DNA from 2 places in the Amycolatopsis sp. NPDC052450 genome. Region 1 is predicted to be linked to the other one. Evidence: riboswitches for the same ligand, from Rfam matches in the RefSeq annotation. Region 1 holds a riboswitch; the other holds the start of a gene.
The links. A riboswitch is a leader RNA that binds a small molecule or an ion and turns the genes downstream of it on or off. The one in region 1 is predicted to bind glycine.
Positions count from the first base shown of each region.

Region 1 (5,045 bases):
TCGACCAGGCCGTCCTCGCCGGTGGCGACGAGGTCCAGATCGGCAAGTTCCGCCTGGTCTTCCTGACCGGCCCGGGTCACGGGGGCCAGGGGGCACGGTGACGGCGGCCGGGCGGCCTGATCGGGATGCGTCGCAGCGCGATGGGTTGAGCATCGGGGCCGTGCTGGCACAGCTGCGCGGCGACTTCCCCGATGTCACCATCTCCAAGATCCGGTTCCTCGAGGCGGAGGGTCTGGTCCAGCCGGGCCGGACCCCGTCGGGGTACCGGCAGTTCGCTCCGGCGGACGTGGAGCGCCTGCGATTCGTCCTGTCCGCCCAACGGGATCACTACCTCCCGCTGAAGGTCATCAAGGAACAGCTCGACGCGGCGGATCAGGGCGCCGCGTCCGCCGAGCACACCGCGGCGATGCCGCGGCTGCCGCGGAAACTCGTTTCACTCGACGCCCCGGGGGAGAACGGCGGACTGCCGTCCCCCGGGGATTTCGAGACCGATCGAGAGATCAGGCTGACCGAGGAAGATCTGCTCCGCCAGGCGGGCATCGACGCCGCCACCCTGGCTGAGCTGCGACAATACGGTCTCGTCCGCCCAGGCGCGGCGGGCTTCTTCGATCCCGACGCGGTCCTCGTGGCGAAGACCGTGAAAGCGATGACCGAATTCGGTATAGAGCCGAGACATCTGCGTGCCTTCCGGGCCGCGGCCGACCGCGAGGTCGGCCTGCTGGAGCAGATCGTGACCCCGGTGTATCGGCATCGTGACGAGGACGCCCAGGCGAGGGGCGACGAGGTCGTCCGGGAGCTCGCCGCGTTGACCGTGGCGTTGCACACGCTCTTGGTGAAGGCCGGAATACGGGCAGTCACAGGCGGTTGAACCGCTCCAGGGGGGCCGGGAGCCGTTGTGAGGCCACTTGTCAATGACTGAATGTTCGGCACCCTATGCCGTACCGTGAGAGTTGGGTTTGCCACGGGCGAACCGAGAATGTCGGAGACAGCGAGCACAGCGCTCGGAAGACGGGTAGCGTCGGGATTGCCGTCGCTTGGTCGTCGAGACAAGCGTTGCAGCCCGTGCGCACGAGAGGGAGGCGAAGCCCGATGAGCGAGATGCGCGTCGTCGGCGTGCGGGTGGAGCTACCCGCGAATCAGCCGATCTTGTTGCTACGGGAAACCGAAGGCGAGCGTTACCTGCCGATCTGGATCGGCTCGGTCGAGGCCACCGCCATCGCCTTGGAGCAGCAGGGAGTCCGCCCGGCCCGTCCGCTCACCCATGACCTGCTCAAGGAGGTCATCGGGGCGCTGGGCCGTGAACTGGAGCAGGTCGTCATCACCGACTTGAAGGAAGGCACGTTCTTCGCGGAACTGGTCTTCGACGGGGACATCCGGGTTTCGGCGCGGCCGAGTGATTCGGTGGCGCTGGCGCTGCGGGTGGGGGTCCCGATCCACGCCGTCGACGCGGTGCTGGAGGAAGCGGGTCTCATCATCCCCGACGAGCAGGAGGACGAGGTCGAGAAGTTCCGCGAGTTCCTCGACTCGGTCTCGCCGGAGGACTTCCGCGGCGCGGACACCTGAGCACATCCTGGATCTCGTACGAAGGGGCGGCGCCACTGGCGCCGCCCCTTCGTCGTGCGTGCGTTTAGTCCTCTGAATGCGGTTCGCGGCGGTCAAGCGGCGGTCGCTTTGACGAACAGGTCCGCCAGCTCCCGCCCGTACCGCTCCAGGTCCAGCTTCCGGTCGGCCGCGAACTTCGCCGCGACACCGTCGATGGCCTGCGCGATCGACAGCGCCATCACGTCCGGCGCGAACTCGCCGAAAGCGCCTTCCCGCTGGCCCTGCCGCAGCTGGCGTTCGAGCCGGCCGGTCCGGAACTCCTCGACGATCGGCGCCGACATGAACCAGCCTTCGGCGTCCGAGCCGCTCGAAGCCATCTCGACCATGACCCGCACCAGTTCCGGGTACGAGCCGAGGAACGCGATCTCCGACTCGATGTAACCGCGCAGCAGCCCGGCCCGGTCGGTCGTGCCCTGGATCCGCTCTTCGAGGAACTTGTCCTTCATCCCGGTCGCGGTGGTGACCACGGCCTGCATCAGGCCTGCCTTGTTGGTGAAGTGGTACGAGATGATCCGGGTGCTGGAGAGCCCGGCGCGCTCCTTGATCTTCGCGAACGACGTCTTGTGGTAGCCGAGGTCGGAGATCGTCGCGATCGTGGCCCCGATGATCTGGGCCCGCCGGGCCGCCTCGGTGACCGACAGCCCCAGCTCCGCCTGAACCTCTTGCATGGCACTTTGGGTGGAGGGAGTTACTTGCATGAGTAAAAATTAACACGGCTGAGTAAAAGTGGCAAGCGTGCGGCCGAACGGGGGACGGTGCTCGACAAGCCTCAAGAAGAGCTTGAGGCCGACCGCGCGTCGCGTTGACCGGTTTGCCGGACGCGCTTACCGTCAATGAGGGTGAATCGCCAAGGTGTGATTCGGATGTCTGGGGCATTCGTCTTGACGATGAACTCCGGTGCGGGCTCACGTGGGTCCGCGCGGCTTTGTTCGCCGGCCGCCAGGTCGGGCGAGGGGAGGCATGGCGTGGTCGAGGCTGGTAGCCCTCAAGAGCCGCTCGTTCCGGTCGCTGACGGCGAGCAGGGCGAGCTGTTCCCCGACTCTTCCCTCCCGGACGAACTCGTCGGTTACCGCGGTCCCGCAGCCTGCCAGATCGCCGGGATCACCTACCGGCAGCTCGACTACTGGGCCAGGACGAAGCTGGTCGCGCCGAGCATCCGCACCGCGCACGGTTCCGGTTCGCAGCGGCTCTACTCGTTCAAGGACATCCTCGTCCTGAAGGTCGTCAAGCGGCTGCTGGACACCGGCGTCTCGCTCCAGAACATCCGCGTCGCCGTCGACCACTTGCGCCTGCGCGGTGTCCGCGACCTCGCCAGGGTCACCCTGTTCTCCGACGGCACCACCGTCTACGAGTGCACCTCGCCCGAAGAGATCGTCGATTTACTGCAAGGTGGCCAGGGCGTTTTCGGCATCGCCGTCAGCGGTGCGATGCAGGAGATCAGCGGCACCATCCACGAGTTCCAGGCCGAGCGGGCCGACGGCGGCGTGATCGAAACGGTCACGCCGGACGAGCTCACGCAGCGCCGTAACGCACGTCGCACCGGCTGATCATGAAGCCGCGGGGGCGGCAGGGTAGGCTCACTTCCGCGGTCGACGAATCCGCGCGGGAGAGACCGAGCCGATAACCGTTGAGCTCGGCGCCGAAGGAGCAAGTCCTCCCCGGAACCTCTCAGGCACCCTGGACCGCGCGGAAGAGACGCCTCTGGAAAGTGGTTCGCCAGGTCACAGCCTGGCGGCCCCGCCGACGGTGCAAGCCCGGCTCAACACTCGGGCGAAACTCTCAGGCGCCCCCACGGGGGTACGGACAGAGTGGGGAGGGCCAGGACAATCCGTCCCGGCCCCACCCCCGCGTCTTGGGAGGTCCCCGATGGAGCCTGTTTCACTGGCCGCTCTCGAATCCGGAACCCCCTTCGCGGACCGGCACATCGGCCCCGGCACCGAAGAGCTCGCGCGCATCCTCGACGTCGTCGGAGTCGCCTCGCTGGACGAGCTCGCCGAGCGGGCCGTTCCCGCGTCACTGCGGGAATCCGCGACACCGCTGGAGCTCCCGCCGCCCGCCACCGAGACCGGCGCGCTCGCCGAACTCCGCGCGCTGGCCGCGCGCAACCGGCCGATGGTCCAGATGATCGGCCTCGGCTACCACGACACCGTGACCCCGCCGGTGATCCGCCGGAACGTGCTGGAGAGCCCGGCCTGGTACACCGCGTATACGCCGTATCAGCCGGAGATCTCGCAGGGCCGCCTCGAAGCGCTGCTCAACTTCCAGACCATGGTCGCCGATCTGACCGGCCTGCCGATCGCCAACGCGTCGATGCTGGACGAGGCGACCGCCGCGGCGGAGGCGATGACGCTGGTCCGCCGGGCGGGCAAGGCGAAATCGGCCCGGTTCGTCGTCGACGAGGACACCCTTCCGCAGACGATCGAGGTCCTGCGCACCCGCGCCGAACCGCTCGGCATCGAGCTGGTGACCGCGGATCTGTCCCAGGGCATCACCGGGCTGGGGCTCGGCGGCGACTTCTTCGGCGTGCTGCTGTCCTATCCGGGCGCGTCGGGCGTCGTCCGCGAATGGGACCACACCATCGCCGAGGCCAAGGCGCTGGGCGCGGCGGTGGTGATGGCCGCGGATCCGCTGGCACTGACGCTGCTGCGGTCGCCCGGTGAGCTCGGCGCCGACGTCGCGGTCGGGTCCACGCAGCGGTTCGGCGTCCCGATGGGCTTCGGCGGGCCACACGCGGCGTACCTCGCCGTCCGGCAAGGGCTCGAACGGCAGCTGCCCGGCAGGCTGGTCGGGGTGTCGAAGGACGCCGACGGCGCGCCCGCGTACCGGCTCGCGTTGCAGACCCGCGAGCAGCACATCCGCCGCGAGAAGGCGACGAGCAACATCTGCACCGCCCAGGTGCTGCTGGCGGTGATCGCCTCGATGTACGCGGTGTACCACGGCCCCGAAGGCTTGCGTGCCATCGCGAACCGCGCGCACCGGATGGCCACCGTGCTCGCGGCGGGACTCGCCGAAAGCGGTGTCGACGTCGTGCACTGCGAGTTCTTCGACACCGTCATGGTCGCCGTCCCCGGCCGCGCGACCGGGATCGTCGCCACCGCCAGGGAACTCGGGGTCAACCTACGGCTCGCGGACGCGGACCACGTCGCCATCGCCTGCGACGAGACGACGACCCGTGAGCACCTTTCCCTGGTGTGGAAGGCGTTCGGGGTCGCGGTGTCCGATGTGGACTCGCTCGACGCGGACACCGCCGACGGCTTCCCGCCGGATCTGCGCCGCACCAGCGCGTACCTGACGCATCCGGTCTTCCACGCGCACCGCTCGGAGACGGCGCTGCTCCGGTACCTGAGGGCGTTGTCCGACAAGGACGTCGCGCTCGACAGGAGCATGATCCCGCTCGGCTCCTGCACGATGAAACTCAACGCCACGGCCGAAATGGAGCCGAT
Region 1 covers NZ_JBIUAQ010000016.1:75,577-80,621, reverse strand. Annotated here, with positions in the region: gene garA (glycogen accumulation regulator GarA) at 1-101, shown strand, start outside; gene ACIHAO_RS25235 (MerR family transcriptional regulator) at 98-868, shown strand; gene ACIHAO_RS25230 (bifunctional nuclease family protein) at 1,090-1,563, shown strand; gene ACIHAO_RS25225 (TetR/AcrR family transcriptional regulator) at 1,656-2,270, opposite strand; gene ACIHAO_RS25220 (MerR family transcriptional regulator) at 2,568-3,149, shown strand; glycine riboswitch at 3,196-3,297, shown strand; gene gcvP (aminomethyl-transferring glycine dehydrogenase) at 3,469-5,045, shown strand, end outside.

Region 2 (5,045 bases), on a different contig from region 1:
CCTTTCCGGCTCGATCTGGACGCGCGACGTCGGCCGCGCCTTCCGCGTCGCCCGCGGTGTCGAGGCCGGGAACCTTTCGGTGAACTCGCATTCGTCCGTCCGGTACTGGACGCCGTTCGGCGGGTTCAAGCAGTCCGGGCTGGGCCGGGAACTCGGTCCGGACGCCGTCGACGCCTTCACCGAGACCAAGAACGTCTTTATCAGCACGGAGGAATAGGAATGGTTCAGCGTTTCGAGGGCCGCGTCGCGGTCATCACCGGTGGCAGCAGCGGCATCGGCCTCGCCACCGCGCGGCGGCTGGCGAGCGAGGGCGCGAAGGTCGTCATCGGCGACATCTCCGCCGAGGCGGGCAAGGCCGCGGCCGACGAGGTCGGCGGCCTGTTCGTGCAGGCCGACGTCACCGACGCCGAGCAGGTCGAGGCCCTGTTCCAGACCACTGTGGACACCTTCGGCTCGGTCGACGTCGCGTTCAACAACGCCGGCATCTCCCCGCCCGAAGACGACTCGATCCTGACCACGGGCATCGACGCGTGGGAGAAGGTGCAGAAGGTCAACCTGACCTCGGTGTACCTGTGCTGCAAGGCGGTGCTGCCGCATATGCGGCGGCAGGGCAAGGGCTCGATCGTCAACACGGCGTCGTTCGTCGCGGTGATGGGCGCGGCGACGTCGCAGATCTCCTACACCGCGTCGAAGGGCGGGGTGCTGGCGATGAGCCGGGAGCTGGGCGTGCAGTTCGCGCGGGAGAACATCCGGGTCAACGCGCTGTGCCCGGGTCCGGTGAACACCCCGCTGCTGAAGGAACTGTTCGCGAAGGACCCCGAGCGGGCGGCGCGGCGGTTGGTGCACGTGCCGGTCGGGCGGTTCGCCGAGCCGGAGGAGATCGCGGCCGCGGTCGCCTTCCTGGCGAGCGACGACGCTTCGTTCATCACCGCTTCGCAGTTCCTGGTGGACGGCGGCATCTCGGGCGCCTACGTGACCCCTCTCTGACCCCACGCAATTCGTCACCTACTTGCGACACGCCTCGGCGCGATTCGTCACCTAATTGCGTCGCTCTGGCCCGCCACCCCGTCACTCGTCCCGGTGGCTGGGATGGCGGGCCGCTGACCTGCGCTGTAGTCCTGAGACACGGAGCCGCACGGTTCCGCGATCCGAACAGCGCGGGAGGCCCGAAGAATGACCCGGCAGATGAGCACCGCCATGCGTGACTGCATCGACCTGTGCAACGAGTGCCACGTCCGGTGCGAAGAGATGCTGACGCGCTGCATGGAGGTGGGCGGCGCGAAACTCGGGATGATGATGGTGACCTGCGCGGACATGTCCCGCATGTGCGCGGACATGATGATGCGCTGCTCCGCCATGGTCGCCGACCTCGAGATGATGCGCATGTGCGCGAAGATGTGCGGCCTCGCCTCCCAGATGATGCGCATGTGCGCCCAGGAGTGCGCCAGGACCGGTGACGCCGAACTCGCCGACGCGGCCGACATGATGACGCGGTGCGCCGAACTCTGCGGCACGATCACCGCCGAGATGATGATGGAGAACGCGTAACTCGCGTGCTTGGAGCCATAACTCGCGTGATCAGAGCCGTAACTCACCAGTTACGGCTCCAAGCACGTGAGTTACGGCTCCAGACACGCAAGTGACGTCGTCGGGTGGAAGTAGACGCGCGTCGAACACGCCAGGTACGGTGTGCGCACAACTACAGACAAGGGCCGTTGAGCTGGAGCGGGAGAGCCCTCACGAACGTGGTGGGGCACCGAAGGAGCAAACTCCCCGGAATCTCTCAGGTACTCACTACCGCTTCCGCGAGGCCACTCTGGAAAGAAGGCGCGCAAGTGCGCCTCACCCAAGGTGAAAGCCGCATCACATGCGGTGAAACTCTCAGGTGCCATGACAGAGGGGGAGTTCCCAGCGCACCGGTCTATCCGGCGCCTGACCCAAGGAGCTCCCTTGACCAGTACGTCCTTCGACGACCGGCACATCGGCCCCTCGGAGTCCGAGCAGGCCAAGATGCTCGCCGAGGTCGGCTACGGCAGCCTCGACGCCCTGGTGCAGGCCGCGGTGCCGTCCGCGATCCGGGTCACGCGTGACCTCGAACTTCCCCCCGCCGCGTCCGAAGAGGACGCCATCGCCGAGCTTCGCGCGCTCGCCGCGCTCAACAAGCCGATGACGCAGATGATCGGCCTCGGCTTCCACGACACGGTCACCCCGGCGGTCATCCGCCGCAACGTGCTGGAGAACCCGGCCTGGTACACGGCGTACACGCCGTATCAGCCGGAGATCTCGCAGGGCCGTCTCGAAGCCCTCCTCAACTTCCAGACCATGGTCTCCGAGCTGGCCGGTCTCGCCACCGCGAACGCCTCCCTGCTCGACGAGTCCACCGCGGTCGCCGAGGCCGTCATGCTGATGCGCCGCGCGTCGAAGGCGAAGTCGAACAAGGTCGTCCTCGACGCCGAGTGTCTGCCGCAGACCATCGCCGTCGTCCGCACCCGCGCCGAGGCCATGGGCGTCGAGGTCGAGGTCCGCGACCTGCTCACCGGTCTGCCGGACGAGTTCTTCGGCGTCGTCGTCCAGTACCCGGGTGCTTCCGGCGTGCTGCGCGGCGCGGGCTTCTACTCCGCCATCTCCGAGACCGCGAAGGCCGCCGGCGCGCTGTACACCGTCGCCGCCGACCTGCTCGCCCTCACGCTGATCACCGCGCCGGGTGAGTTCGGCGCCGACATCGCCGCCGGTTCGACCCAGCGCTTCGGCGTCCCGCTCGGTTACGGCGGGCCGCACGCCGGATACATGGCCGTCCGCGCCGGGCTCGAGCGTTCGCTGCCGGGCCGCCTGGTCGGGGTCTCGGTCGACGCCGACGGCAACCCCGCGTACCGCCTCGCCCTGCAGACCCGCGAGCAGCACATCCGCCGCGAGAAGGCGACGTCCAACATCTGCACCGCGCAGGTGCTGCCCGCTGTGCTCGCCGCGATGTACGCGGTCTACCACGGCCCCGATGGCCTCAAGCGCATCGCGACCCGCGTCCACGAGCTCGCCTCGGGCCTGGCGGACGCCCTCCGCGCGGCAGGTGTCGAGGTCGTCCACGAGGGGTTCTTCGACACCGTCCTCGCCCGCATGCCCGGACAGGCCGAAGCGGTCGTCGCGGTCGCGCGCGAGCACGGGATCAACCTCGGCCCGGTCGACGCCGACCACGTCCGCGTCGCCGTCGACGAGGTCACCACGCCCGCGATCATCGCCAAGGTGCTCAACGCGTTCGGTGTCGAGAACGAGGCCGAAAGCGCCCAGGCGCTGCCCGCCGGTTTGCACCGTGAGAGCGAGTACCTCACGCACGAGGTCTTCCACTCGCACCGCTCCGAGACCGCGATGCTGCGGTACCTGCGCAGCCTGTCCGACCTCGACTACGCGCTGGACCGCGGCATGATCCCGCTCGGCTCCTGCACGATGAAGCTGAACGCCACCACCGAGATGGAGCCGATCAGCTGGCGCGAGTTCGCGGGGATCCACCCGTTCGCCCCGGCCGAGGACGCCGAGGGCTACCACGTCCTCGTCGAGCAGCTGGCCGGCTGGCTGGCCGAGGTCACCGGCTACGACAAGGTGTCGCTGCAGCCGAACGCGGGCAGCCAGGGTGAGCTCGCCGGTCTGCTCGCGATCCGCGCGTACCACCACGCCAACGGTCAGACCGAACGCGAGGTCTGCCTGATCCCGTCGTCCGCGCACGGCACGAACGCCGCCTCCGCGGTCATGGCGGGCATGCGCGTCGTCGTGGTCAAGTGCACCGACGAGGGCAACGTCGACCTCGAAGACCTGCGGGCCAAGGTCGAGGCCAACCGCGAGACGCTGTCCGCGATCATGGTCACGTACCCGTCCACGCACGGCGTGTACGAGCACGGCATCGACGAGCTGGCCAAGATCGTCCACGACGCGGGCGGCCAGGTCTACGTCGACGGCGCGAACCTCAACGCCCTGCTCGGTCTCGCCAAGCCGGGCGAGTTCGGCGGCGACGTCTCGCACCTGAACCTGCACAAGACCTTCTGCATCCCGCACGGTGGTGGCGGCCCCGGCGTCGGCCCGGTCGCGGTCCGCGCGCACCTCGCGCCGTACCTGCCGAACCACCCGATGCTGGCGAAGGCGGGCCCCGAGACCGGTGTCGGCCCGATCAGCGCGGCTCCCTTCGGTTCCGCGTCGATCCTGCCGATCTCGTGGGCGTACGTCCGCATGATGGGAGCGGGCGGGCTCACCGCCGCGACGCAGGTCGCGGTCCTCGCCGCGAACTACGTGGCCAAACGCCTCAACCAGCACTACCCGGTGCTGTACACCGGCCAGGACGGCCTGGTCGCGCACGAGTGCATCCTCGACCTGCGCGGGCTCACCAAGGAGACCGGCGTCAGCGTCGACGACGTCGCGAAGCGCCTGATCGACTACGGCTTCCACGCGCCGACCATGTCGTTCCCGGTCGCGGGCACGCTGATGGTCGAGCCGACCGAATCCGAGGACCTCGGCGAGATCGACCGCTTCTGCGACGCGATGATCGCCATCCGCGCGGAGATCGACGCCGTCGCGCAGGGCCGTTGGGCCGCGGACAACAGCCCGCTGCGCAACGCTCCCCACACCGCCGAAACCCTGGTCGGCGACTGGGACCTGCCGTATGACCGCGAACTGGCGGTGTACCCCGCCGGAGTTAATCGCAAGGCCAAGTACTGGCCTCCGGTGCGCCGCATCGACGGTGCGCGCGGGGACCGTAACCTCGTCTGCTCCTGCCCGCCGCTCAACGCCTACGAGAACTGAGGCACTTGATGTCGAAAGAGACGTCCCTGCACGGAGTCCACAAAGGACTGGGTGCGTTGTTCACCGACTTCGCGGGCTGGTCGATGCCGATCCGCTACAGCAGCGAACTGGCGGAGCACAAGGCGGTCCGCGAGACCGCGGGCCTGTTCGACCTCTCCCACATGGCCGAGATCGAGGTGACCGGTCCGCAGGCGGCCGACACCCTCGACTTCGCGCTGGTCGGCAACCTGTCCGGCGTCAAGCCGGGCCGGGCGCGCTACACG
Region 2 covers NZ_JBIUAQ010000042.1:14,949-19,993, forward strand. Annotated here, with positions in the region: gene ACIHAO_RS38965 (aldehyde dehydrogenase family protein) at 1-217, shown strand, start outside; gene ACIHAO_RS38970 (3-oxoacyl-ACP reductase) at 220-987, shown strand; gene ACIHAO_RS38975 (hypothetical protein) at 1,174-1,548, shown strand; glycine riboswitch at 1,807-1,907, shown strand; gene gcvP (aminomethyl-transferring glycine dehydrogenase) at 1,951-4,782, shown strand; gene gcvT (glycine cleavage system aminomethyltransferase GcvT) at 4,791-5,045, shown strand, end outside.
Region 2: another riboswitch for glycine. It lies ahead of gcvP (aminomethyl-transferring glycine dehydrogenase); the one in region 1 lies ahead of gcvP (aminomethyl-transferring glycine dehydrogenase).